Regions from separate parts of the Chryseomicrobium palamuruense genome, predicted to be linked through region 2. Evidence: riboswitches for the same ligand, from Rfam matches in the RefSeq annotation. Region 2 holds a riboswitch; the other holds the start of a gene.
The links. Region 2 has a riboswitch for FMN ahead of ribD (bifunctional diaminohydroxyphosphoribosylaminopyrimidine deaminase/5-amino-6-(5-phosphoribosylamino)uracil reductase RibD). Riboswitches for the same ligand answer to the same signal wherever they lie in the genome.
Positions count from the first base shown of each region.

Region 1 (15,788 bases), on a different contig from region 2:
AAAGCAATTGCAAAAAGGAATTATGTTAGAAGATGGAAAGACAGCTCCAGCTAAAGTGAAAATGCTTTCTGAAGATAAAAAAGCGGATAAATCAATAGTGGAAATCATCATTTATGAAGGCCGCAATCGCCAGGTTCGTAGAATGTTCGAAGCGATCGGCCATCCGGTTCAAAAGTTAAAACGGGAGAAGTTTGGTTTATTAACTCTCCATGGATTAAATGCTGGAGAATACCGGAAACTGACGACACATGAAGTGAAACAATTGCGAGTACTCGCAGATACAGGTAAAGTAGGACATATTTAATTGCCAGGAAAAGTCTATCGTGTATAGGCTTTTCTTGTCGTTCACAAAGCATTCATAACTCACTCTTTAGGATGGATTATTCTTTGTTATACTAGAATTTATACGAAGAGTTTCATGGTGAAAGGAGTAAGAGACGTGGCACTCAATAAGAAAAAACGTTTTTATGTTCGCACCGCCATATTGACGGTATTAGCCGTAGCTATTATTAGTACGATTTACGTGAATCTTACTAAAGATAAAAATGCAGTATTAGCAGTAGGAGATCAAGCTCCTAACTTTCAACTAGTAGATATGGATGGAAATCTGCATCGGCTTTCTGATTATGAAGGACAAGGAATCTTTTTGAATTTTTGGGGAACATGGTGTAAACCATGTGCAAAAGAAATGCCTTATATTGATAATCAATATCAAAAGTTTAAAGAGCAAGGTGTTCAAACAATCGCTGTGAACATTGCCGAGTCGGATTTTAAAGTGAATAGTTATACCAAACAATACGGGATGACGTTCCCTGTTGTGATTGACCGAAAAAAAAATGTCATGGATCTTTATAATATTGGGCCGCTTCCAACCACTTTTTTAATTAATCCGAATGGTGAAATTGTTCGAATTATTAAGGGTGAGATGACGGAACAAGACGTGGCGAATTTCATGGAAGAAATCAAGCCATTGTAAGGAGTTATTGAAATGAAATCGATTGAATGTGCATGTGGACATATAAACCCCATTGGTACTCAACTTTGTGAGAGCTGTGGTCGTCCACTTAGTGATGAAGCGAAAAGTACAACGATTGCTGATATGCGGTATGAAGGTTCGGCACGTCGGTCACAAACCTATAACAAATCAATCATAGATAAAATTTGGAATTTTTTCTCAAGTGTTAAAGTTGGTATGTGGATTATAGTAGCCATTCTCTTAGCTGCTGCCATTGGGACCTTCTTACCTCAAGTATTCTACATCCCGGTTGCGACGAACAATCCAGCAGCGATAGCAGCCTATTATGAACGTCTCTATGGGACGTTCGGAAGAATTTATAATGATTTAGGATTATCTGACCTATACAGTTCTTGGTGGTTCCAAGGTTTGATTGGGATGTTAGGTATTTCATTGATTATTGCCAGCCTGGATCGTGTAATTCCACTCTATAAATCTCTTAAAAAGCAAAAAGTAAAACGCCATACCTCTTTTTTACAGCGGCAACGTTTATTTGGTAAAGGTGAAAACATTGCTATCGATGTATTAACTCCTGCCGAGGAGAAATTGAAAGAGTTAAAGTATAATGTACGTCGTGAAAATGGAGCTATTTTAGCAGAGAGAGGCCGATTTTCACGTTGGGGTCCTTATGTAAACCATCTAGGTCTCATCATCTTCCTTGGAGGTGTCATGCTTCGCGTCATTCCAGGTGTGTATGTCGACGAGACGATGTGGTTGCGCGAAGGTGAAACGTTAGCGGTTCCTGGTGCTCCTGGTTATTACTTACAAAATGATGATTTTCTGTTTGACATCTATGATCCAGAATCCGCTGACGAAGTATTCTCGGATGCCATCGAACGTGTAGGGACAATTGCTTCCAACTATCAAACGAATCTCACTTTATATAAGGGAGAGAACGAAGATGTAGTGGGTGACCCGGGCGAGTTAACAGAAATTAAGAATGGCCCAACGATTGTTAATAAACCGTTCAAATTTGACTCGTACAATGTCTATCAGATGGATTTCCGACTGGACGAATTGAAAACTATGACATTCCAGTTACAGAACAAAGAGACAGCAGATAGCTTTGGAGAGTTTACGATTGATTTAATTAATCCGGAACCTGAATATGATTTAGGGAATGGATACCGAGTTGAACTGGTTGATTACTATGCAGATTTTACAGGGTTTGAAAATGGAGAACCCCAGTCGAAGTCACCGGTACCGAACAATCCGGCTTTTCTTGTCCGAATGTATACACCCGATGCGGACCCACAAACTAGTTTTGTGTTGATACGTGAAACGATTGAACCATTTGGTGAAAATACACATAAACTTGCTTTCCAAGCGGCTGAAACACGTGACATCTCTGGTTTAACGATTCGTAAAGATCTCACGTTGCCCATCTTGATGCTTGGAGGACTTATCTTTATGATAGGTGTAGCACAAGGTGCATACTGGAATCATCGACGAATTTGGATTCAGCAAACTGAAACAGGGGAAGTACTAGTTGCAGGACATACGAACAAGAACTGGAATGCAGTTAAAAAAGATATTCACGCGCTCTCAAAACATACTACTCTTCCGCGTGTAGTGGATCAACAAGATCCGGAAGCGACGATGGATTTTGATGAAGGAGACGAAGAACAATGACGCTAGTAGAATGGAGCAGTACGCTTCTTTACGTCGCATTCGTTGCGTACTTAATCGCGACTTTATTCTTTGGAGGAGCCGTACGATTCGGTAACAAAGAAAAATCAGCGATGAACAAGCGCTGGGGATTATATGCTTATGGGTTGACGATTTTTGGTTTCCTTGCCAATCTTGGGTATTTTATCACACGATGGGTTGCGGCTGGACACGCACCAGTAAGTAATTTGTTTGAATTTACAGCTGCCTTTGGAATGATGGTGGTCGGTGCATTCATTCTAATTTATGGTATATATAAAATTTCAGCACTTGGCTTATTTGCATTACCACTCGCTGTTTTAATCATTGCTTATGCAAGTATGTTTCCGACAGATGTCTCACCGCTTATCCCTGCCCTACAAAGTCATTGGTTGACGATTCATGTTATTACCGCTGCACTTGGTGAAGCAGTCTTGGCAATCAGTGCAGTAGCTGGACTAATTTATCTTTTGAAAAATATTGATATGTCCAAGAAATCCAAACAACGGTTCTGGATTGAAGCGGTTATGTACGTACTAGTGCTGGTACTTGGATTTGTAGCATCCAATTTAACTTTTAGTGCTATTTATGAACCGGTTGACTATTCGTATGTGGATGCAGAAGGTTCAGAAAAGACGATTGAGTATGTAAAGCCTGCTCTTTTCGGAATGAATGAATCACAAGTTATTACGGAAGGCGGAATGCAACCATTAGTAGATATGCCACCACTTGTAAATGCACAAAAACTTACAACGGTAGTCTGGTCTATTCTATTTGGAACACTTATTTATGGACTTCTACGCTTGATTTTACGCAAACGTTTAGCAGAAGTCGTTCAGCCCTTTACAAAACGTACCAACTCTTCTTTACTGGATGAGATCGGGTACCGTTCGGTATTGATAGGTTTTCCGCTATTTAGTTTAGGAGCACTCATCTTTGCGATGATTTGGGCTCATGAGGCATGGGGACGCTTCTGGGGCTGGGATCCAAAAGAGGTGTGGGCGCTTATCACGTTCTTATTCTATGCCGTTTATCTTCACCTTCGCTTAACAAAAGGTTGGCACGGAGAGAAAAGTGCGTGGCTCGCTCTCATTGGTTTCATCATCATCATGTTCAACCTAATTGCGGTTAACTTAATTATTGCGGGACTTCACAGTTACGCGTAAGGAAAAAGCTGTCACATCATGAAGTGGCAGCTTTTTCTTCTATCAACCAAGGTTTGCTTTCACGGTTTGGTACGGTACAATATGAAGTAGAGTAGATGACAGTTTAAAGGAGTGTCGACATGTCTGAAACAGTGAAGCTTTTAATAGTAGATGACGAGGAAAGAATCCGCAGACTTTTACGTATGTATTTAGAGCGTGAAGGCTATGAAATTATGGAAGCAGAAAATGGACAACAAGCTATTGATTTATCAATCGAATACGATTTTCACGCAATCTTATTAGATATTATGATGCCGGTTAAAGATGGACTAGAAGCGATGAAAGAGATTCGCGAACTTAAACAGACCCCAATTATGCTATTAACTGCAAAAGGCGAAGAAGCGAACCGTGTAGAAGGCTTTGAAGGGGGAGCGGATGATTATATTGTGAAACCTTTCAGTCCGAGAGAAGTTGTCCTTCGTACAAAAGCAATTCTTCGACGTTCTGCTTCTGTAGCTCCGTCAAACACACCAGGCGTAAGTAAAGATATCGTGGTGTTTCCACATCTAACGATAGATCACGATGCTCACCGCGTGACTGCCGATGGTGTAGAAGTCAGCTTGACACCAAAGGAATATGAACTTCTTTATTTTCTAGCCAAATCTCCTGATAAAGTATTTGATCGGGAACAGCTACTTAAAGAAGTTTGGCATTACGACTTTTTTGGAGATTTACGTACAGTTGACACACACGTAAAACGCTTACGTGAGAAATTAAATCGTGTTTCTGAAAGTGCAGCAAAAATGATTGTTACAGTGTGGGGCGTCGGGTATAAATTCGAGGTCATCAATGAATAGAATATGGAACAGTGTAGTCGGGAAGCTATGGGGAACCATTATGCTTCTCGTCTTATTTGTATTATTTATTGTTACCGTCCTAATGCTCGAATTTCTAGAAGACTTTCACACACAGCAAGCCGAAGATAAACTCCGTCAAGAAGCAAGCCTTATCACCAATATTGTTAATCAACAACAGCAACCGGACCTGGCATTAATTCAGGAAATTTTAGCTGATGAAACAAACGTCATGATTTTTTCATCAGAAGAAGAAATTACGTTTCGAATTCATGAAGGACTAGGCAGTGTTGAGACGGAAGAAAAAATTAAATCGAGTTCGTTGTATGAAGGGGCATTCGTCACTGATACTTCAGAAATTCGGACGATGTTGCTACCTTCCTTAACGGAAGACAACCGCATGGAAAACTACTTGGTTCTTGCGTATCCACTTGATGATCAAGCTTCACCTCATGGTACCGTGTTTATTTATCAAAGTTTAAAAGAAGTGAACAATACGTCCAATCAAACGACAAAAATTGTGTTTTTGTCTGGGTTTTTAGCGATGGTGTTAACGACACTCCTATCATTTTTCCTTTCCACTCGAATCACGTCGCCTTTGCGTAAAATGCGAGAAGGCGCGCATGAGCTTGCAAAAGGAAACTTTCAGACACGTGTGCCGTCATCTCAGAAAGATGAGATTGGGGAGCTGGGAGCTGCATTTAACCGCATGGGAATGCAAATCAAACACCATGTAGAAGTTATTAACCAAGAGAAAGAGCAACTATCCAATATCTTATCATCAATGACAGATGCCGTGATCACTTTTAATAAAGACGCCTCTATATTGCTTAGCAACCCACCTGCTGACGAATTGATTCGCCGCTGGAGTCCTATGAGCGCATCATCAGATGAACCACTCCCAGCAGCGCTGTATCATATGCTTGAACATATGCTGGAAAATGAGGAGGAATTAGAAGAAGAATTCGAGCTGGACGCTCACTATTACAGTGTAAGCCTTTCCCTTTTGTATTCGAAAGATGTCGTGCGAGGAGCGGTAGCTGTTATTCGAGATATGACAGAACAACACCGGTTAGAAAAACTTCGCAGTGATTTCATTGCTAATGTGAGTCATGAGCTCCGCACACCAATTGCTATGCTGCAAGGATATAGTGAAGCCATTCTTGATGGTGTCGTTGAAACAGAGGAGGATAAAAACGAGATGATTCGTGTAATTTCAGATGAATCGAATCGTATGGGTCGATTAGTCACGGAACTACTTGACCTTGCTCGCTTAGAGTCTGGGTATTTACGGATTTATCAATCCCCTGTCCAAGTTGCTGCAAGCGTGGAAAGGATGACGACCAAGTTTAGTCAACGGGCACGAGAGAAGAATATAAAGCTCACCTATACTTCAACTATACCTTTCGAAACCAAATTGTTTGTGGATGAAGACCGAATTGAACAAGTCTTGACCAACTTGATAGACAATGCCCTTCGTCATACTGCAGAAGGTGGAAAAGTAAACGTTCATGTCACCGATGCGAGTGAATATGTGAAAATCACTATTGAAGACACCGGATACGGAATTCCGAAAGAAGACTTACCATATGTGTTTGAACGTTTCTATAAAGCGGATAAGGCGCGAACTCGCGGTAAAGGTGGTACCGGTCTAGGACTTGCCATCGCTAAGAATATCATTGATCGTCATGAAGGGGAGATTCGGGTCTTTAGCGAAGTAGGTATGGGGACGACTTTTGAAATTCTTCTTCGAAAAATGTAACTTTGTTTAAATTCAAACGACTACTCTATAGAACGGGGGGAAAGAGATGAGAGACTCCGTTTTTCACCGAATCTATGATTCGTATCATCAGGACTTGTTTCAATTCCTGATCTATTTGGTGCAAAACAGACAGGTGGCAGAAGATTTGACTCAAGAAGTGTATATACGAGTTTTAAAATCCTATGACTCCTTTCAAGGTAAAAGTTCTGAAAAAACTTGGCTCTTTTCAATTGCTAAAAATGTAGCCATTGATCATTTCAGAAAACAAGCCGTCCGTAAAAAAAGACAATTTGACTCATTCGATTGGGAAACGATGCAATTGGCCTCTGGAGAAATGGAGCCTGCAGACATCACCTTACTGAATGACGAAATGCAATTGATGTTACATCATTTAAACAATTGTACGGGCGATCAAAAAATGGTGATTGTCCTTCGCTATTTTCAACAGTTATCCATCAGTGAAACAGCAGATGCACTTGGATGGACAGAATCAAAAGTAAAAACGACACAGCATCGTGCGATTCATCATTTGCGACAAGCAATGTCATCTGAACGAGAGGAGGAACATGTAAATGACAAAAAAGAAGTACACCGATCATGACATTGAACAACTCCTCCACCAAATGCCTCCACTTTCTGATCAACGTTCGAAAGAGGAAATGTTAAAAAAGTTAAAGCAACAAACGGAGCCACCTCGTAAGAAATCAAAACCATGGCTTCCGGCCGTCATTTCGGTTTCCGCTCTATTTGTCCTTGTCTTATTTGTCCAGTCCATGATGGGGACAATAACACATGATGAAGCAGCTACTGAAAGTATGGCAGTGGACGAGGGAACGGCAGACCAGGCGATGAGTGAAGCGGAAGATAGCGCTGAGAGCGCCGCTCAAGAAACGGAACAAGCGGACATGTCCATTATGGGTAAGGGAGAGAGCAGCTTGCATTCCCGCATTCTCTTATCATCAGATCCCTTACTAGATACACATACTTTGCTTCCTTTTGCGATGGATTACAATGCATATGCAATTCCCATTTCATTACTCATCCCGAATGAGCGAATTGAACAAGACTTTGGAACACTATCGGTATCAAATTTGGACCTCTACAAGACCTATGCATCACTGGTCGATGAGGAAGGTCTAGGGTTTTCTGAAACACATCCTCTATTAGGCGAGTACGAAGCGACTGAAGAGGGACTTCAAATTACGCTTCCGGATGATCACCCCTATGATATGGCTTCAGCCACGATGGGAGTATATATGAACACCTTAAAAGATGTATTTGGAACAGAGTTTGATCAAGCTTATCTTTTAAATGAAGCTGGTGAGCCGCTTGATTGGGACCAAGTAGGTCCACTCGTTGAACCAGTTGATTTATCACAGGGCAACTACGCATTTAATATCTCTCAGAATGCACTTGGTGAATCGTATTTAGTTCCTTATAGTCGAACCAGTTATCCAAATTTTGAAGCTGCTTTGCATGAACTGACAGCACCTGAGTATAATGTTGTGGATCCTGCTATTCCCCAGAACGTTGAATTTACTGTAGAAGAAACAGATACACAAGTAGTGGTCACCTTTGCAGAGACTTTAAATTCGGAAAGCTTAACCGGTTATTCCCTTCAATTATTCATCGAATCCATGCTAGCCACAGCTGCTCAGATGGATAAGCAACTAATTCTAGAAAATTGGGATGAAACGATTTATTCCTTACCCAATGAATCAGATTCAATCGTAGGGATCAATCCCATTATCCTTGCCACAGAATAAGCACACATATTGCAACAACTCGCTCACTTTGATATGATAATTGTGCATACACTATGTATGTAACAATTTAATTATTATGATTCATCTTCGGGGCAGGGTGAAATTCCCGACCGGCGGTAATGACGAAAGTTTAGCCCGCGAGCCGAAAGGCAGATCCTGGTGTGATTCCAGAGCCGACAGTATAGTCTGGATGGGAGAAGGTGAAGGTGCAGCGTTTATGCGACAACAAACGCTTATTTAAGTGTACCTTTCTCCCTTAAACCGTTTTGGTTTAAGGGTTTTATTTTGTACACAGATAAGTCATGCATAAATGGCGAACCTTTCCTCTTGTGAAGTGAATCGCAAAAGGAGCGGAAAGTCATGTCAAAAAGCAACACACGCAAACTCATTGCGGTGGCGATGCTCAGCAGTTTATCCTTTATCTTAATGCTGCTTGCATTCCCACTACCTGCATTGCCAGCTTATTTAAAGGTTGATTTTAGTGATGTGCCTGCACTTATAGCAGCAATCACGATGGGACCTGTTGCCGGAATCGCAGTCGCTTTCTTGAAAAACGTACTTGATTGGTTTTTCTCAGGAAGCCCAACCGGTGTACCGGTCGGTCATATGGCCAACTTTGTCACATCGATTCTCTTTATAGCACCTGTGTATATCATCTATCGTAAAGTAGCCTCATCAAAAGGAATGTATATCGGTCTTGTAGCAGGTACCATTTCTATGGCTATCGGAATGACAGTATTAAATTACTTTGTCTTCCTACCTATGTATTCTTATTTCTTAAACTTCCCGATGGAAACAGGTTCTGCATTAATGAATACACTTGTATACGGTATCTTGCCGTTTAACTTAATTAAAGGCGCATTGATCACACTAGTCATGGTCTTGTTGTTTAAGAAAATGAAACCTTATTTAGATAAAGTCAGCCGGTCTTACCAGCTCAACTAATTAAAAAAAACTCGTCTACTCATTAGACGAGTTTTTCTTTTGTCTCTATTCGTATTTTAACGCATCACCATCAAACGATTCATCCGCTACTTTAATTGAATCCGTTGGGCAGCCTTCAAATGCATCTTCCATATCTTCCAGTAGTTCGTCTGGAACTGCACAGGTCCCCATGTTATCATCTAGAATAACAAATGCAATGCCTTCATCATCGTAATCGTATATATCAGGTGCCGCTGCACCGCACGCACCACAAGCGATACATGTATCCTTATCAACAATTGTATATTTAGCCATTATGGTCTCTCCTTTTTTAAACAATACTTTGCTAGATTTCATTTTAAAGCTCCTTCCCTTGCTTTTCAACCATTAAACGTCAGAACTTGAGGTGACCTATGTATTTTCAGCAAATTCTTCTCGATTTATTTTCAAAGTTAAACGGTGAGCGAAGTAGTATGGCGCCTTACTATATACTGCGAGGAAAAAAATCAGGACAGACCTTACAAGATATTCATTATTATCAGGCAACCTTCTATTTTGGCATTGCGCCTGATTTAACAAAAGAGGTCTATCAACAAGAAGTCGACCAACTCTTTACAAATTATTGGGTGACCAACGAAGACGAACCTAAACTTACTCAAAGAGGGCAACGTGAATTGGAATCGTTTATTGAACCGATGTATTCGTATGCGACGAATTCCGTACTTGGTGAATTTGAAAAGAGGGTGCTGCTGCTGACTCAAGTGGCATCGAATCGCTTAGCGCATATCCCTACATATTATCCCGTTATTTTGGATGAAATCATTCAAAGAGATTGTAAGAGGTTAATTCATCTGTTGGGAGGTGTGGATAAGACATCACTTCAACTAAAAACAGTTATTGGGGAGTTCTTAGAAAAAACTGGACAGCAAGAAGAGGTGAAAATGATATTTGTTTACCGATTAACTGGATATGAATCAGCCGGTCTAACTTGGACTCAACTCGGCGAACAACTAAATTTACGACCTCTGGATGCGCTATTTAAATATCGATCCCTTCTTGCTGAATTTGCTACATACCTGCTTCAAAATGAATCCGAAATTGCAGTCATTGTCCCAAAAAGTGAACTATTGACAGAGACAGCAAGAAAAACATTAGAATGGTATACAAAAGGTCATAACTTTCATGAAATTGCCTCGATTAGACGATTAAAAGAAAGCACGATAGAAGATCATTTTGTAGAAATTGCGTCTGCTCGACCGGACCTTTCATTCAATGAAATTCTGACAGAAGAACAGGTAAGAGAGATCCTCTGCGTACGCAAGGAATTAGATACCCATAAACTAAAAAGTCTTCGTGAACAGTTGCCACACTATTCGTACTTCCAACTTCGTCTTGCGCTAGCGAAAGGAGAGATAATATCTTGAAATTAGTTGAAGAATTACAAAACCGATTTGGTTATCCTCGCTTTCGTCCAGGACAGCAGGAAGTTCTTGAAACCTTTCTAAGAGGTAATGATGTGTTAGCAGTTCTTCCTACAGGTACAGGCAAATCGTTACTTTATCAATTTCCGAGCAGTTACTTTAGTGGAACGGTTATCATTGTATCTCCGCTTGTTTCTTTAATGTTAGATCAAGTGGAACAGTTGAAAAAAAGTGGTATGAAACAGACTGTAGCCTTTACTTCCTTTCAAACGGCCAATGAACGAAAATATGCACTCTCCCATATTCAAAGTTACAGGTATATTTTTGTGTCTCCAGAAATCTTACAAAATGAAGCCGTTCGCCGAGCGATACAGACGCTTCACATTGCTTACTTTGTACTCGATGAAGCGCATTGTCTTGTTCAGTGGGGAGTCGACTTCCGTCCAGATTATTTGCGTGCCGTCGAGTGGATTCGGCAAGCATTTTCCAAGCAACTGTTAGCATTAACTGCAACAGCAAATACAAAGACACGCCAAGAAATTAAAGAACTGCTGAAAAGCCCTGCGATGATTGAAGTCGTTTCAAGTGTGGATCGGCCAACGATTGCTCTTGAAACCATTGAAGTAAAAAATGAGCAAGAAAAAACAGATCTCCTGACGGAACAAGTGCTTACATATGAGGGTCCCGGAATCGTGTATGTTCAATCGCGTGTCCGTGCGGAAAATCTTGCCCGAGAACTAGGAAATCAGGGAGTTCAGGTGGCAGCCTATCATGGGGGGATGCAACAAGAGGATCGCCGACTGATACAACAACAATTTATGTTAGGGAATTTGGAATGGATATGTGCGACGAATGCATTTGGTATGGGTATTCATAAAGAAAATATTAGACAAGTGATTCATGATCACATTCCTACATCACTTTCGAATTATATGCAAGAAATAGGCCGCGCATCTCGAGATAGTCTTCCTTCACTCGCAACGATGTATTACATCCATAGTGATGAACAAAAGAGCCGGTTTGTCGCAATGCAAGACCTACCGACGAGGGAAGATATTCTTTATTATTTGGAGCATCCTGAAGTAGAACTACCTGAGCAACAACAGCGCATTTTAGATTATTGGAAAACGAAACTTCCTGGAGAAAAAATCGTTTCATTATTTGATGAACTTCAACAAAAGAAACGTCTAGAGATTCATACACTCTATCAGTTGATAAGCTCTTCTAGATGTTTAAGGGAAGCGTTAGTACATGTGTTTGATGGGAAATTAGAAGAAAAACCGCACCCTTGTTGTGATCGTTGTGGAGAGACGCGTATGGCGATAAAAAAACGTCAAAGCCGTCCACCAACTCCCTCACACTTTAGCTGGAAAGATCGGCTAAAACAAATCTTCCCATAAACTTCATTTACTTTCGGCAGATTTTTCGGCATAATTAGACAAAAGAACGGTATAGGGGACATGCATCATGGCGAACAACGACTATCAAAAAAAATTAGATGAACATCGTAAAGAAATTGGAGACGGTTCGACTATTAGTCGACGGTCTCGTCAAAAAAAGAAAGTAAAGAAAAAACAAGCGACGGGCTCTCGCAGTTATTTTCTGCCGACACTTTTTACGATTGGAATAATTCTGCCTATCTTCCTTCTTGCATATGCATACTTTTTCTATGAGCCTGCAGCCAACGAATCTCCTGACAATCAACAAGTTGTTCAGCTAGATGTGCAGCCGGTGACTCCACCAGTAGATGAGGAAGAAGAGAGTCAAGAGGAACCGGCAGAAGAAGTGGAACCAGAACCAGAACCTGAGCCAGTTGAAGAAGAACAAGAAGAACAACAACCAGAGGTTCAGGAACCTGAAGTGCAAGAGCCAGTAGCGCAACCATCTCAACCTGAAAATTCACGTACTCACACGGTTCAACCCCAGGAAACGTTATACCGTATTGCAATGAATTATTATAATGATGCGTCAGCTGTTGAGCGGATAAAAGCAGCAAATAATTTATCATCCAACGAAATTCGTGTTGGACAAGTTTTAATTTTACCTTAACTTGCTCGCTCCTTCGGGGGCGAGTTGTTCTTTTTCATGTAAAAGGGGTCTTGATAATGATTAACTGGTTTGTTAGGTCATCTTTGGCTCTTAGTGTATATGCTATGAGGATGGCAATTGAAGAAAATATTAAAACCCACCATATCACTTCTTTTAAAGGAAAAGGTTCACTGGAACTACTTGTGATATCGGATATTCATAGACGCAGCATCTCAGATCGACTCTTATCGAAACTACCTAATCATGTGGATGCGATTTTATTAATAGGTGATATCACAGAACGAGGGGTCCCAATTTCAAGAACAGCTACGAACTTTATGAAGTTACAGCAAGTCGGCCCTTTATTCTATGTATTCGGAAATAACGATCGTGAAGTAGGGGAGGAAAACCTGGTTGATTTATTAAAGAGATATCAGGTAACCATACTGCAAAATGATTCGGTGCAGATTCCCGAGAAGTCGCTGCAAATCGTTGGATTGGATGATGGGTATAATGGTAAAGTAGACATGCAAAAGGCAGTTTCCTTGCTTGACCATACGTCCTTTACAGTATTTATGACGCATTCTCCTGCGTTTATTAAAAAAATACCAGAAGAGGTTTCAGTAGATTTAGCTATTGCTGGACATTACCACGGAGGACAAATCCGTTTTGGGAAATGGGGGATTCAACCTCTGGGTTCTTTTGAGGCAAAAGATAATAGATATGAACTCATTAGCAATGGGTTCGGAACCACGGCTTTGCCATTTCGAATAGGAGCAGAAAGTGAAATTCATCTGATTCAGATCGACAGAAAGAAGTGAAAAGAATGATCTATGACGTGGTGATTATTGGAGGTGGCCCTTGTGGATTGGCGGCGGCTATCGCTGTGCAGGAAAAAGGGTTGTCTTATGTTTGTCTAGAAAAAGGCAATATTGTCAATGCAATCTATAACTATCCGACCCATCAAACCTTTTTTAGTACAAGTGAAAAATTATCGATTGGCGATGTTCCTTTTTTAGTAGAGGAGCGAAAACCAAGGAGAAATCAAGCGCTTGTTTATTATCGTGAAGTGGTCAAACGCAAACAATTAAATGTACACGCCTTTGAAAAAGTGGAACATGTTGAACCACTAAATAGTACATTTCGTGTTCAATCGTCGAAAGATATATACATTGCGAAGAATATCGTGATTGCAACTGGCTATTATGATCAGCCTAACCTTATGAATATTCCCGGTGAGGATTTACCGCATGTGTATCATTATTTTAAAGAGGGACATCCTTATTTCAATCAAAAAGTCCTCATCATTGGTGGCAAAAACTCAGCAATTGACGCAGCCCTGGAATTAAACAAGGCAGGAGCAAGGGTGACAGTTGCTTACCGCGGTGACCATTACTCTTCGTCTATCAAGCCATGGGTGCTTCCAGAATTTGAGGGTGCTGTGAAGTCCGGAGAGATTCAAATGTTGTTTGAAACGACTGTTGAATCAATCACAGAAAATGCAGTCCTCATAACTGTTCAAGGAAAAGAGTACGTTCACCCAGTTGATTTTGTGTTTGCGATGACAGGGTATCATCCAAACCATGCGTTCTTAAAAGAGATGGGTGTATCATTTGACGAAGAATCAGGACGTCCATTTCTTAATGAAGATACGATGGAAACCAATGTTCCTGGTATTTATATAGCAGGTGTACTGGCAGCAGGAAATAATGCGAATGAAATTTTTATAGAGAATGGACGCTTTCATGGGGAACAAATTGCACAAGCTATCCATACAAAAAATTAACTCACTCGCTAGCGAGTGAGTTTTTTGTTAGTCTGTAGGATAATGAAAGAACTGGGATAATGCACCATGAGGGTCCGGCTGATGGAGGGCAGCTAATAAAGCGAGACGAGCTTTTTGGCCATTTAACCCATGTGCAAAGTGAACACCGCGATTTTTTAAATCCCGTCCTCCTCCCGCATACCCATATACATCGAGAGCGATTCCATTAAAACAACGAGACACAAGAACAACCGGAATATCTTTTCTTCTTAGCTCATCGATTAGCGGAACAAGGAGTGGTGGGATGTTTCCTTGTCCAAGCCCTTCAATAATTAATCCGTCATAGTTTTTTTCAATGATTGCTTCAATTAGTTCAGGCTCCATACCAGCATACACCTTTAATAATGCAACACGCTTTGACAAATCCTGAATAGGTAAATGTGGTGTACGAACAGGTGTATAGTGGATATGGATGATCGACTTTGTAATATGACCAATGGGTCCATAAGACGGGGATTGAAATGTGCTGACATTGCTGGTGTGTGTCTTGGTTACATTTTCAGCTGTATGGATTTCGTCATTCAATACAACAAGTACGCCTTTATTTTTTGACGAACTGTGTAATGCCACTCGAGCAGCAGATAATAAGTTATAGACTCCATCTGATCCAATTTCATTTGATGAACGCATGGCACCAGTCATGACGATAGGAATGTCAAGATGAAGAGTCAAGTCTAAAAAATAAGCAGTTTCTTCGAGTGTGTCTGTTCCATGCGTTATGACGATTCCATCATAAAGGGTTTCTTGCGAAGTTTCTTCAATGACATTTTTTAACGTCATCATATTGGATGGTGTGATATGTGGTGAAGGAAGGTTAAATACTTCCCTTTCATGCACATCAGCTAGGGAAGCTAATTTTGATAATTCTGCAGAAAGAGGATTTTTCTCAGATGGTATAACCGCTTCACTTTCAGCATCCGCATGCATCGAAATGGTTCCTCCTGTGTGTAAAACGAGTAATGATTTCATAACAACACCCCTTTGATTCAAATTCCAGATAGGATATGATTATAGTACCACGAGAGGAGGAGAAAAGATCTGCTTATACTGCTATCAGTTGCAATTGCACCATCTCTTGCATTATTTAGCTACTTTTACCTTCGTCGTGATATCGATTCGGAACCATCTAGGCTTTTGTTATATGCCTTTATGTACGGAGCTGTATTAACGTTTCCAGTACTCTTTATCCAACATGTTGTCCAAGAAGAAACAACGTTAACTGCTCAGAGTTTTTGGAGCGGACCGTTATCTGCCTTTCTTGAAGAATTCGTAAAGTGGCTGATGCTATTTATTGCGATTTTCAAGCAAACCCGGTTCGATGATCCATATGATGGGATTCTTTACGGGGCGAGTGTATCACTAGGTTTTGCGACGGTGGAAAATATTTTATATCTCATTAGT
Region 1 is NZ_JBHSEF010000011.1:204,492-220,279, forward strand. Features, by position in the region: gene ACFO0S_RS05535 (pseudouridine synthase) at 1-304, shown strand, start outside; gene resA (thiol-disulfide oxidoreductase ResA) at 440-976, shown strand; gene resB (cytochrome c biogenesis protein ResB) at 989-2,647, shown strand; gene ccsB (c-type cytochrome biogenesis protein CcsB) at 2,644-3,828, shown strand; gene ACFO0S_RS05555 (response regulator transcription factor) at 3,948-4,664, shown strand; gene ACFO0S_RS05560 (ATP-binding protein) at 4,657-6,423, shown strand; gene sigX (RNA polymerase sigma factor SigX) at 6,470-7,024, shown strand; gene ACFO0S_RS05570 (hypothetical protein) at 6,996-8,189, shown strand; FMN riboswitch at 8,269-8,395, shown strand; gene ACFO0S_RS05575 (ECF transporter S component) at 8,550-9,134, shown strand; gene ACFO0S_RS05580 (ferredoxin) at 9,180-9,428, opposite strand; gene ACFO0S_RS05585 (YpbB family protein) at 9,527-10,537, shown strand; gene ACFO0S_RS05590 (RecQ family ATP-dependent DNA helicase) at 10,534-11,934, shown strand; gene ACFO0S_RS05595 (LysM peptidoglycan-binding domain-containing protein) at 12,002-12,583, shown strand; gene ACFO0S_RS05600 (metallophosphoesterase) at 12,640-13,383, shown strand; gene ACFO0S_RS05605 (YpdA family putative bacillithiol disulfide reductase) at 13,389-14,348, shown strand; gene ACFO0S_RS05610 (asparaginase) at 14,376-15,356, opposite strand; gene prsW (glutamic-type intramembrane protease PrsW) at 15,426-15,788, shown strand, end outside.
Region 1: another riboswitch for FMN. It lies ahead of ACFO0S_RS05575 (ECF transporter S component); the one in region 2 lies ahead of ribD (bifunctional diaminohydroxyphosphoribosylaminopyrimidine deaminase/5-amino-6-(5-phosphoribosylamino)uracil reductase RibD).

Region 2 (13,827 bases):
TATAGCTTTCTGCAACCACTTGCTCCTCCCCTCGGTGAACAAGCACCGTTCCTGAGAACTCCGTATCGTCAATAGTCGTTCTTGCATGATCTTGAGAACTTTCCATTTCATTCATCTCCTTCTTTATAAAGAATTAAAGCAACCAGTTGAATAGCGCTGCTATGCCATAGAGCGGTGCACCTACGAGAATCGTGCCTACTAAAAAGTACGCTACGTAGTGAAAAATATCTTTCAGTGTTCCTGCCAAATCGTCAATGAAGCTCAACATATCGATTTACCTACCCTTTATTTGAATTTTCCGTGATTACTCCTGTCTCCTATTATACCAAATGTTGTCACCTGACCCCAGGGCTCTTTTCATAGTTGAGTTGAGTAGAGTTGTTTCAGTGATACAAGCCCTGGGGTTGTACCGTTAACAACTCAACTTCTTTTATTGAAATAATACCTAGGCTTCATCAAAACCATCTTCTCGTCACTTCATAGGAATGGTATCCTTTACAAAAGAAGTAAACTAGGGGTGATTGAGATGAGGAGAAAGTGGTTCGTCCTTGTCATACTTTTATTTTTCTTGGGTGGTAGCTCGGTATCCAAAAACATGACCGGCTATTTTATTCAGGAAACGCAGGTCCTCCCCGGATGGGAGTTCAGTTACTCACTTGAAATGGTAGGGCGTGACCAAGCGGAATTGCAGCTGCGATTTGTGAACACGGCCCCTGTAAAATTAGTGAAACGATTGGACCTTCAGGTTGAGGCGGAACCACGTCTTAGCATGTTTATAAGGAGTACTATGCATTCTGTACGGTTTGAGGAACTAAGCACCTACAAATCTTCTAAAGAACTTGTCCGTCTATTCCCAGTAGGCTCGAAAGAAGAGATCCATTACATTCTCGAGCAGACACGACTGATTCTCACATGGCTTTCAACTGATGGCGAACAGCAACTCACTTTTCCTATACGACAACAGAAAATGGAGGAAACTAAATGAACATCCGACGAGCTAACTTAGATGATGCACCGGCTATTGCACGCGTGCATGTGGATTCCTGGCGCACAACGTATAAAAATCTTTTACCGGCTGCATTTTTGGACAAGTTATCATATGACCAGCGCGAAAAGATCTGGATCAAGAACCTTCAACAAGACGATTTGTATATGTGGGTAGTTGAAAATGATACCGGGGAAATCGTGGGGTTTGCGACCACCAACACAAGAGAGTCCAATTCCGTCCCTAACGCAACCGACTTGACCTCTCTTTATTTACTTGAGAGCTACCAAGGTCTGGGGCTCGGTAGACGTTTGATGGATACACTTTTTGCGCATTATAAACAGCACGGTTATTCACACGTGTTTGTCGAAGTATTAAAAGACAATCCGACAAAACAATTTTATGAGGCATTTGGGGCGGAGCATGTAAAAGATGTGCCGCTCACGATTGGGGGGACTACTATTTTGGAGTCTATTTATGTGTGGAATCTACCTGTCGCCGAGAAGGAGACGACCCGTTGAATGCTAAACGAATTCTATGGATCGTACCGAACGCTTTTCTTCATGTAATGTGGATTGCCGTTGCGATTTTTGTACTCATCAACTTGCGTGGCATTCAAGAAATCGGTCTCCTTCCCTTCTGGGCGACAATCATGACGCTGCTTTTTTTTGTAAATGTATATGGAACGTACCGGATTATTGGGTGGATAAATGAAGGAAAGTTGTAACGATAATTTCTTATACAGATATAGCTGAAAATAGAGGCCCACTCTTTAAAGGGTAGGCCCTTTGTTATCGAACTTCAAATTCGACTGCAAGTGGATACGTATTCATGTCAACAGACACACTTTTTCTGATTCGGTACGTTCCCTTCTGGAACCCGCCGTCTACTCGTTCAACCGGCACATCCTGCGTTATCTCCTCACCAACTCGAAGCTCTACTAAATCATCTGTATAAGCGTAACGATTCAAAGGTATTTCAAGCCATTCTCCGTCTACTAACTTTTCAACGTATAACGCGCCTCCATATCCTATAGCCACATCCCCCCTATTGGTCAATGTGACCAGCAACTCCTCTACCGGCAAAGAAAACTCGTCCTCATTCAATGAGATGGACACATCCATCTGTTCTTGCTTCACTTCTTGTGGCAATTCTTGATTGTACGGAGACTCACTCCAACTTCCCTCTTTTGAGGATGTGTTCTGTGTACAACCGGATAACGCAATCAGAACGAATAGGCTCACAAATATATTCTTCATCACGCTCACACTTCCTTCCTCTATCCTGCAAATCACTCACGAAAACATAAATTTCTATATAATTCCATAAGAAGTAGTGGTTCTCCTTTGTTTCTCCAAATTATTTTTAAATAAATGAAAGTTTTTCTCGTTCTCAATCGTTATGTATGTAAAGAGGTGGAAATCATGGAAGAACTGGGGCAACACCCACACAAAAAAAAGCAACAGCATGAGTGGCATGATGCCCTCATGGATACATATGGTCTCGAAATGACTAAGCTTGCCTATACCTACGTGAAGAATTGGTCAACTGCGCAAGATGTGGTGCAGGACGTGTTTGTGAAAGCCTATCATCAGTATGATCAGCGAGAAAAATTACACTCCGTCAAAGGGTGGCTCATCCGACTGACCATCAATCAAGCGAAAGATTACTTGAAATCGACGTGGTTCCGCCGAGTGATCGGGCATGGTGCGCAGCAACCTTCACCAACCACTCCTACGCATGAAAAATCGTCGTTCCCATCAGAACTCAGTGACGCCGTCATGAAGTTAACGCAAGAATACCGCGAAGTCATTTTCTTGTTTTATTACGAGGACTTGACCGTACGGGAAATCAGCGAAGTGTTGAAAGTCAAAGAAGCCACGTTGCATACACGCTTGCGTCGGGCGAAGATGCTACTGCTTACGGAATTGAAAGGAGTGGATGAAGTATGGAGAACGAACTAACGAAACTGAAGTCTGCGATGGATCAATCCGTCTTTCAATCAGCTACGTTTGGAGAGAAAGAAAAGCAAGCCATTCGGGAATCGCTGCATCAGCGCAAGAAAAAGCGGATACCAGTCGCGGGCTTCGTTGCCGTTGCCGCCCTCTTCCTCCTTGCACTTATCGGTTCCAGTGTCTGGCTTCAAATGAATCAACCGGCCGCTCCTTCTGACGGGGAACCACACATTTTGGAAGGAATGATTTTTCAAGGGCAAACGAATGCTGGGGATACACTACAATTTTTAGATGGAAACTTAACTGTGTCCACTGACCCCATGATAAGTGCTATTCGACCATGGATGGATCCGGAAGATATGGCATCAGATCCTGCATCTGAACTTGTTTATCCAGAACTGGATGTTGAGCGTACCGATAGTCTCTTTTCAATTTATAGTGAAGAGGAACTCGTATTCACACTGACGCAAACAGGTCCTCTCCTATATGAAGATGAAGCAGGAAATGTGTATAGTACTCAAGTTTTCATTGAAGGGGCAGACGACTTCACAGCTCGTGTGGAAGATTTTAAAGTTGGCTATCATGTCGGTGGCGGTGTGATATTTGGGGACAACGAGAACGGTATTCACATTGGCATGCTTCAAATAATCGATTCAGAAGAATCGTACTCCACCGTAGAGGAACTATTGCTGGAAATAGATTACGACTTTGAACGTGGCTATATCGAATTCCCGGATGCGGAAATTCTGACAGAAGGATCTACCTACACGGTCATTTTAGATGAAGAGCATACGTTGATTTTCGAGAAGAAGGGCAAACGAATTATCGAGGATGAAAACGGCATTCGGTACTATAGTGTGCCTGAATAAAACCAACCCAGAGCTTATTCCATCGAGAAGTTATCTTCTTACCTGGAATGAGACCTGGGCTTGATTCATTATTATCCTTTACTTCGTCGCCACACTCAAAACACCGCATATGTTAGACTGATAGCCATTAATGCAAAAAACAGCGTGAAAATCCCACCTGGAACACTAACCACTGTCGCCCCATCAAATCTTCTTACCTTGTTTCCTTAGCAGTCAAGTCATCCTGTCAAGGAATCACTTCAATGCCCACCTTGCCGAACGCCTCGAATAATAAAGTAGACAAAGCCGCCGATGAGGAGTCCAGTACAGACAAACAACCATGGACTCGTAAAGATATCTTTCAATGATATCGGTTGATCTCCAACAAAGACAGCTTGCACCCAGTTGTTTCCTACCTGGACGGCAATGGCAACTTCTTTAGGTGTGCCTAAAATCTCATAGTATTTTGTGCCTTTTTCATAAACGTTAGATGCGTCCCCGTAATAATCACCAGTCATATCATCTGCCTGCATCTCTACTTCCCCGATGACGGCCCCAACCTCAGAAGCTTCTAAAGTTTGGTCTTCCATGACCTCATACATTTTTCCGTCCCAGGTCACAAATGGATAGGCCCAGCTAAGGGCTTGCGCATTTCCACCCGTGACCAAGAGAAAGAAAATAAGTAGTGCACTCGTCGCTCGTCTCATCTCCAGCCCCTCATTTATTTCTTTTTCTGCGTCATATCAAATACCACTGCTAAAATTACAAAAACAATCAGTGCAATCGCTAGAAAAATCATATGGTTTCACTCCTTTATTCAGGCATATATCCGGACATGGCGGTAGATAATGGATGTTCTTCTGGTCCATCTTCGTCGGCAAACCCTACTCGGCCGATTTTCCAGCCGTCTTGATAAATGTAGGAAATCAAAACAACCCGGTCATTCCATTCACCTTGGTCGTTATATTGCATGATACCATTTGCAGATGGATAGGTATCATTAAAGGAAATATTTACATCAAACACTTTTAAGACAAATGTGCCCTCTGCATAGGCATCTTTCATACGTTTCATCCACATCGCTTTTGCATCATCTCTAGAGATGGTCGGTTCCATATCGGAGGCTTCATTATAATATCCGATTGCATCAAAGGCTTGTTCAAATTCTTGTTTCGTCACATGTTCAAAGAATGTGTCCGTTATTTGCTTCACTTCAAAGTATGTTTTGATTTCCTGTCCATAGACAAGGGATCCACCAATAAAGAGGGCCATCAGCACTCCTAGTCCAATTCCCAGTCGTTTTTTCATCTAGTAAGCACCCCTTTTATTTTCTCTCGTAACTGGTCAAAAGAAATATGTCACCAGAAATACACCCCAATACAAACTACTCATGATAAAAAATACAAGAAAGAATAGCGTAATTGGCTTAGGCAACTCCCCATAGTCAAAAGCAAAGAGGATGCCAATGACTGTATGTATGAGAAAAAATGCCGCAATCGTCATTCTGTACCCTCTCTTTCATTTTGCATTATTTTAGTTTATTACGCTTTTTTCTTTAATGAGTTCCCAATATCCTTCCGAATTATCAAAAAATGGTATACTTAAGAAAATGAGAGGGGTGCTCAGTATGTATATTCTTGGATTTATTCTTGCTGTTTTGACCCTTGGTATTCTTGTTGACCTTCGACGAGGAACCTTCAAATCACGGAAAGCACATGATACGAACCCGAATAACGTAAAGTCACCTGACGCTGAACAAAACGCTTTCAATAGCACGAACGGCGAAATACCTTACCCCTAATGGTTTTTTTGTTGTCGCACTGCTATCTATCTTAGCTATGAAAGGCTTATTTGTATTTCTCGTTTATTTGCCGTTCAGATATGGCGAGAGAAAAAAACCGTTCACAGTTGGATGATTCTTGGAGAGTCCGTTTCTTTTTAGGATTAGTCGTGTAACAATTATTATCCTTATTTAATTCCATCTAGACGTAAAAACGTGATTCTCGTAAATTCGAGAATCACGTTTCTTTGTTTTGTTCTTGTTCCATTCCTTGCGAATCTGTTCTATACAAGCCGCTACTGCCGAAAACAGAATTGCAAAACTGTAAGCTTTTCTATTTATCATAGCCGCAATCGTCTCTTTCAATTGACACATCAGTTCTTGAGTTTCCGCATCTAGATACTTCTCCACTATATTTTTTCAACCAATCCTGTCAACCATAACATACTCATATCACAGACCGCAGAAAATTCTTACTGTATTTCATCTGTGCGGGTAAGGAACTGTGCACGGCAGGAATCGAAATCAAAGTAAGGAAACGTTTCCTATTTCTTATGTCGCGTTTCTTCGTAAAAGGAAAAGATGACTCCATCCACCAATTTTCAATCGCCACTTAAAAGACAAGGAGTGAATACACATGGACTTACTTAGAAGGATCATTGAAGAAACGATAGTATTCGTCATTATTTTCTGGTGATCAGTCTCTCGCCATATCTAATCCATACGTCAGCTGATTAAGAATCATCCGGGCATTTATAAAATTTCCTCTTCTTTGCGCATTGACCTCTCCCTTAACCCGCACAAAATTCGAACATTGTAGAAATTTGTCCTTTATTATTTCCCAGGAAATAATATAAATCTATACGTTTTCTCGAAAATTGTAACCAACTGTCATTTTCTATACAAAATAGTCTATTACTCGTAGTAGAATGTGCAATTAATAGTCTATGCCATTTGCTTGTAGACATTTGCCATTTCGATGGCGGTAATAGCTGCTTCCGCTCCCTTATTCCCCGCTTTTGTGCCTGCACGTTCGATGGCTTGTTCGATAGATTCTGTCGTCAAGACACCAAAGATAGTGGGAACTCCGGATTGCAAACTTACAGCCGATACACCTTTTGCGACTTCTGAACAGACATAATCAAAGTGTGGTGTCGCTCCTCGAATCACGGTTCCTAATGTGATCACTGCGTCATAGTTGCCGCTATCCGCAAGCTTTTTAGCAGCTAGTGGAATTTCAAACGCACCGGGCACCCAAAGCACGGTTACATCCTCTTCTTTCACTCCATGGCGACGAAGTACATCTTCCGCTCCGCCCAACAGTTTGCTCGTGATGAACTCATTGAAGCGCGCGACGACAATCCCTACCTTTAAATCTGTTCCTACTAAATGACCTTCGATGACTTGTTTCATGAATGATTCCTCCTAGAGTTTTAAGATATGATCTAACTTCTGTTTTTTCGTAGACAAATAGCCTGCGTTTGACTCATTTGCTGGTATTTCGAGTGGAATTCGCTCTTTGATGGTAATTCCATACTTTTCAAGCCCATCGAGCTTCCGTGGATTGTTGGTCAGCACGCGTACATCTCGTATACCCAGTGCCTTTAACATGTCCGCCGCTTCCCTGTAGTCTCGAAGATCATCCGCAAATCCTAGTTGGTGGTTGGCCTCGACTGTATCTAATCCTTGTTGTTGAAGTGCATAGGCTTCCAGTTTGTTCAGTAGACCGACTCCACGTCCTTCTTGTCGCAGATAGAGGATAATTCCTGAACCTTGCGACTCGATATGGGAGAGCGCTGCATCCAGCTGTGGTCCACAGTCACAACGTTTAGAGCCGAAAACATCTCCTGTCAGACACTCCGAGTGGACACGAATCGTGACCGGTTGTCCGTTTTCTATGTCCCCTTTGATTATGGCCATGTGTTCTTTTCCTGTAATTACGCCGCGAAAGCCGACCGCCTGGAACATTCCGACCTGTGTTGGCAAGTCCACAATCGCTCCTCTTTCGACCGTACATTCTTGTTGATGTCGATAAGCAATCAATTGCTCGATGGAGATCATCACTAGATCCAGTTTCTCGGCAATTACTTCAAGTTCAGGTAGTCTAGCCATCGTTCCATCTGGATTCATGATTTCACATATGATGCCAACAGGCGCTGCTCCGCATAAGTTGGCGAGGTCAACAGCCGCTTCCGTATGGCCTGGCCGAACGGTTACGCCTCCACGCTTCGCAATAAGCGGAAAAATATGTCCTGGACGGACAAATTCCTGAGCAGTCGCAGTAGGTTGCGCCAAGAGCTGTAACGTCTCTGCCCGCTCCTGTGCACTGATGCCTGTCGTTGCTAGGGCACTGTCTACGCTGACTGTAAAGGCCGTTCCGTAAGGGTCACGATTGTCTGCAATCATAGGCGTAAGGCCAAGTTGTTCCGCTCTTTCTTCAGATACCGGCGCGCAGACAAGCCCACGCCCCTCGGTAATCATAAAATTCACAAGCTCTGGCGTCGCATGCTCTGCCAGTGCTAAAAAATCACCTTCGTTTTCCCGGTCCTCGTCATCGACTACGATGATAGGGCGTCCGAGTTTCAGTTGTTCTAGTGCCTGTTCAATGGTGTGCATACGCGTTCCTCCTGTTTAGACATAGCCATTTTGTTGTAAAAAGTCATGTGTCAGCTTCGATTTTGGCGATCGGCTATGTTCAGCTGCACCTAAAATGTATTTTCCAAGAATGTCGAACTCAAGATTTACTGAATCCCCAACCTTTTTCGCATGCAGAATAGTCATCTCTACCGTGTGCGGAATCAGTGAAATCATCAATTCTTGATGACTGAGTCCAAACACAGTCAACGAGACGCCATCTACACTAATAGAACCTTTCTGAATGACATATGGACGAAAGGCCTCTGGAAATTGAATGGTTAGTTGAACCGCGTTCTGATTCGTTTGGATGCTGGTGATTTCTCCGACGGCATCGCAGTGACCGGTTACGAAATGGCCACCGAATCGTCCGTTTGCAGCCATGGCTCGCTCAAGGTTCACGCGACTGCCAGTTGATAGCTCTCCGATGGTCGTCGCAGCAAATGTTTCCGGCATCACGTCCACGGTGAACTGACTGCTTGAAAATGAAGTGACGGTGAGACAGATTCCGTTGATGGCAATGCTGTCCCCGAGGCTCACATCGGATAAAATCTTTTGGGCGGCAATCGTCAAGGTCATTGATTCTCGAGAACGACTGACACGGGTGACGGTTCCAAGTTCTTCAATGATTCCTGTGAACATGTCACACTCTCCTTTCGTCTTGGAGTGGCTGTGATTTTAATATCAGGCCCTAGCTGTTCGATTTGGTCGAATGTAAGGGCATAGGCATCCAGAATAGACGCTATATTTGCACTACCGAAAATCGGTTTTGCGCTACCACCAAAGATGGTTGGCGCGATATAAAGGACCAGCTGTTGAAAAGCTTCCGCCTGTAAAAATGATGCCAATACTTCCGCACCGCCTTCTACTAAGACAGACTGAATTTGACGCTCGGCCAGGTCTTGTAGCACAGCAGAAACAGAGATGGTGTCGTCATCACACATGATGACCTCAATACCAGCTTCTTGTAGTTTAGCTTGTCTTTCTTTTGGAGCGCGGCGGGTCGTATAAATCCAGGTCGGCGCTTCTTTGTCTTGTACGATTTTACTAGTGATTGGAATAGTGAGCTCAGAATCGAGCACGATGCGAATGGGATTGTGTCCACCCCGGGGTCGTCGGGTGGTGAGAGAAGGATTGTCGTGAAGAATGGTGTGTTTGCCTACTAGGATGGCATCATTCTGATGACGAAGTGTGTGCGCATCTTCGCGTGCAGCTTGTGATGTGATCCATTTGCTTTCGCCTGTAGACGTGGCGATTTTGCCGTCCAGTGTCATGCCTGCTTTAAGCGTGACGAACGGAAGCTGGTTTTGAATGGAATAAAAAAATGAAGCATTGAGTTGTTTCGCGCGCTCCTCTTCGACGCCTACGGTTACAGAAATCCCGTGTCGCTCGAGATAAGCGATCCCTTTTCCAGCGACTAGCGGGTTAGGGTCCGTCGTTGCCACAACGACTTCTTGAATACCTGCATTTATGATAGCTTCCACACATGGTGGCGTCTTCCCTGTATGCGCGCATGGCTCAAGTGTCACGTATATCGTAGCGCCTCTTGCTTCCTCACCCGCCTGCCGGAGAGCATGGACTTCTGCGTGTGGGCCGCCCGCTTTTACATGAACACCGGTCCCGAGAATACTCCCGTTTTTAACCACGATGGCAGCCACAGACGGATTGGGACTAGTTTGCCCGCGCGTTGCTTCTGCTAAAGAAAGGGCAAGCTGCATATAGGCTTGATCTGTCATAACATACCTCCTTGGTAATTGTTTTGTTTTTGTCTTGCACAAAAATACCCCCACCTTTTTGAAAGGTGAGGGAGAAAAAAGCAGCACAAAAAAGCGTTCAAAAATCACATGATTTTTAAACATTGTGGTTTCCTTCTCCCATCCAGACTTTTACTGTCGGCTTTGGAGTTTCACCAAATCCACCGCTTTCTTTTCACAGAAACCGGGTCACGGACTAAGAGGCCTTGCCTCATCACCGCCGGTTGGGAATTGCACCCGACCCCGAAGGAAATCCTATTCACGCCTTAACTATAGCAAATTCTGAATCGGCTGTACACTACGCGAATTCGTTACACGATGAGAAGTATAAGGTAAAAATATAAAACTATTTATCATTTCCTTGTATAAGTAAATTATTTACACCCTCAAACTCTTTCTTCATACTAGTTGGTAGTACATCTATTAGGAGGCTACACATGACAACGTATCTCAGACTACTCCCTGAACAGCTCCCCGAAATAGCGGAGTGGATAGCAAACCTAAACAAACAGAACACGCATCATATTGGATTTTGTGGAACCGACGCTTCCGCTCTACTGAATGACTTTCAAGAAGACTTTATTCAGGACGAATTGACGACTCTCGTCGGTCAGTTCGAGCAAGATCAACTTGTCGGGTTAATCGGGTTTGATTGCGACGACGAGACAGCGGAAGTATGGGGACCTTTCCACCTGAATCATTCCGTATCCGACAGTGTGGCTTTGTGGCAGTTTGCACGAAACGAGTTTTCGGAGCTTCAAACGTTTCTCTTCTTCTTGCATGCGGAAAATACTGCCCAGCAACAAGTTATGTCCGAAATTCATGCTGATTTCCGCGGAAAACATTTGTATTATGTACGTCCACGTGATGGTTTTGATTCCTCTCGTGACTCTCTTACCTATGTGTTTCAAGATGCCGATCAAGAAGCTTTGCTGAAGATGCATTCTACTGAATTTCCGGATACCTATTATGACACACAGACGCTCATCAACCGAAGTACCTCTCCTGACCATTTGCTTCTAATGGCGAAGCTAGACGGAGCTTCTGTCGGGTATGCATACGTGGAGAAAGCGCCGGATGAACATTCTGCTCACCTGGAATACCTCGCCATTGCTCCTGCATTTCGTGGACAAGGACTTGGCTACCGCTGGCTAAGCGCTGTACTTGCAGAAGTATTTACTGATGAACGAGTTCAACACGTTACCTTGACCGTCAGCACGGACAATGAGGCCGCAAATCCACTCTACGAGAAAGTCGGATTTCAAAAAGAAAATGAGTTATGGTTTTATAAGCTAGGTCAGTGAGTATCTGCTTCCCTCAACAGTTGCAAAGTCTCTTTCAGAAACACATCCGGTTGATTGGCTTTTATCCCCGCCTCTATCCGGTCGTAGCGAAACGCTCGAATCAGCGCTTTCAGCTGAGGAACCACGGAGGACTCTTTTTCCGTCCATGGACGTATGCGTTGATAGGCGTCACAAAATAGAGTAAATCGTTCCTCTGGTGAAAGTATTCCTTGATACGGGGCGTGCCAACTATGATAGACGGCGACCGCCAAACATTCATTGATTAACACTTCATCACCCGCTAGATTAAAATCGAATAGACCAGTCAGTTTGTCGTTTTCGAACACCATGTTGTAATAACAGAAATCACCTTGCGTTGCAGCTAGCGGCAATTCACTCCAGATATTTTGGAGGTCTTGCCGGATATGGTGGTAGGCTGCTTCTACTTCCCGGAATAGAGGGTGCTCAGAAAAGGCATCACGGCATTCCCAAAAGCTTACTTCGTTTTCGTCATAGTCGCCAAGTTCCTCACTTGCGTTGCCACCAAAGAGACTCCATGTCGTACCGCGGTTGAGTTGAAGTTGATTTTTCAGACTAAAACGGTGCATCGTTCCCAGTGCAGTGGCGATTTCTGTGAGATGAGTGTCGGACACTTCCTCAATTTCCTCGCCTATGAGCTTTCGTTCGAGCGTGTAGACCACGTGATTTCTCTCAACCGTATAGTGTGATGAATCCATCTTCTCGTAGAAGGGCGTGGGGATAACCAGATTCAGTTGGTTCGTAAACGCACAGATTCGCTCTACCTCCTGCCGATCTTGCACTTCCCCTTTTAAAAGATACGCGTTCCCTTCCGCGTCTTGGCATGGCAGAATGGTTTTTTCGGTGCGCAGTGAGTCTCCCGTTACATCAATACTTGGACTCCACTCAAATAAAATATTCTTCATGGGCATCCCCTTCCTTTTTTCAGCTTATTCAATAGAGAATTCAACTGCCGAATTGTATTTCCGTCCGCTGTCTTCAACTCCAAATGACAAGATCAATCGGTAAGTTCCTTCAGAAAGTGTTCCGTACGGATAAGTCCATGTGATCTCTTTCTCATCGGTTTGATTCGCATTTAGAATATATCCGATGGCTGGCACATTATGTCCATCCGTTCCTTGATAAGGGACAACGTACCACTTCTCATTTATCGATTCCTCCAGAGTAAAGCCTTCGCCATACCAGAGATTTTCATCGGTATAGTTCGTCATTTTGATGACGACACCACTTGGAGACAATGTGTCATCAACGATTTCGAGAACTATATTCGTATTGGTATTCACATCTGGTATTTTCGATTCGATACGTTGTTCTCCGCAGGCACTTAGAAATACAAGTAGAAACAGCAAAAGCCAAATAAACGATTTCTTTAATTTCATTTATATATTCTCCTTCATAGTAAAGTTAAGTTCAAACTTATCAACATACACTATATTTTCCAATTTCTTCATGTTATTCTAAGTATAAACGTCTGAATAGACAAAACAAAGGGGAATTTAAATGAAGACGATTCTATTAGGTGGGGTCCTGACTTTAGCCGGTGCACTGTTATCTGGACTGATCTTAGTGAGTGCTGCTATAACTTCTTCTGGTATTGGCTCATGGTCAGGAAACAAATTGATGTATGCCATTTTTCAAGAGCAGCCGCTCAGTTTTGGATCGGTAGTCATTGGTGGTATGTTCCTCATCAGCGTGTTAATGTGGTTCGTCGGCGTTGTCATTTTATTTCAAGAGTGGTATTTGGAATGGGCGGAAGCTGCTGATGCCCAAAAAGTCACCTCCCCACTTTCGGAAGACGTGAAATGAATAAGGGACGGCTCGGGTTTGCCATTGTCGTTGTGGTACTTCTATTGTCCACTCTCTATCTTCTTAGAGATACCGTCATTGCACCAAGTCACCTTGCTTTCGAAGAAGTGTCATCTAATCCTGTCACTCTAAGAGTCGATTTCGTGGATAGTGCACTTTTAAATACGCATCATAAGGTTCGCAGAGAAGGCACAAGCATGTATGTCACTGTTTATGGAAATCTATTTTCATTGGATTCTTCATCTGGACAGTTTCACCTTGATAATCCAGAAGATGTGACGCATGTTTTTGTAGAGGACAGAAAAATCCATTCAGAAAAACTGATTTGGGAAAAGAACTAAATAAACGACCACTGTTTCCTATGGATTCAGTGGTCGTTTTGTAGTGGTCGTTTTCCGGTCATAAGAAATGAGCGCCGTGACAGCGGCGCTGATTAGAAACGCTGGAACCGTTGCAATCAGAAGCATATTCAGTAAGCGCTCTGTCGTTACGTCGTTCCACATCAGCCAAATCAAGCTAACAATAAAAGTGAACGCCATAATCGATCTGAGGAGTAAACGGGAAAGCTGCCAGTTCTTCAATATGTACATCGTAAAACCGATAAAGAAGAGTATGAGCAACAAGATAAGAGAACTATTCCAGACAACACCAATCCCAAAAGCGTTCATACCGGACAGTATGAGGAACCAGCTAAGCAAAAACAAACCGGCCACACCTATACTCATAACTATCCACGTTTTTCT
Region 2 is NZ_JBHSEF010000029.1:17,242-31,068, reverse strand. Features, by position in the region: gene ACFO0S_RS14650 (serine hydrolase domain-containing protein) at 1-106, opposite strand, end outside; gene ACFO0S_RS14645 (hypothetical protein) at 134-268, opposite strand; gene ACFO0S_RS14640 (hypothetical protein) at 527-985, shown strand; gene ACFO0S_RS14635 (GNAT family N-acetyltransferase) at 982-1,506, shown strand; gene ACFO0S_RS14630 (hypothetical protein) at 1,503-1,712, shown strand; gene ACFO0S_RS14625 (immunoglobulin-like domain-containing protein) at 1,777-2,244, opposite strand; gene ACFO0S_RS14620 (sigma-70 family RNA polymerase sigma factor) at 2,410-2,949, shown strand; gene ACFO0S_RS14615 (hypothetical protein) at 2,934-3,809, shown strand; gene ACFO0S_RS14610 (hypothetical protein) at 4,049-4,495, opposite strand; gene ACFO0S_RS14605 (hypothetical protein) at 4,602-5,096, opposite strand; gene ACFO0S_RS14600 (hypothetical protein) at 5,761-5,979, opposite strand; gene ribH (6,7-dimethyl-8-ribityllumazine synthase) at 6,514-6,981, opposite strand; gene ACFO0S_RS14590 (bifunctional 3,4-dihydroxy-2-butanone-4-phosphate synthase/GTP cyclohydrolase II) at 6,994-8,184, opposite strand; gene ribE (riboflavin synthase) at 8,200-8,844, opposite strand; gene ribD (bifunctional diaminohydroxyphosphoribosylaminopyrimidine deaminase/5-amino-6-(5-phosphoribosylamino)uracil reductase RibD) at 8,778-9,938, opposite strand; FMN riboswitch at 10,065-10,211, opposite strand; gene ACFO0S_RS14575 (GNAT family N-acetyltransferase) at 10,394-11,260, shown strand; gene ACFO0S_RS14570 (phosphotransferase enzyme family protein) at 11,254-12,183, opposite strand; gene ACFO0S_RS14565 (immunoglobulin-like domain-containing protein) at 12,208-12,657, opposite strand; gene ACFO0S_RS14560 (hypothetical protein) at 12,779-13,084, shown strand; gene ACFO0S_RS14555 (hypothetical protein) at 13,081-13,425, shown strand; gene ACFO0S_RS14550 (hypothetical protein) at 13,444-13,827, opposite strand, start outside.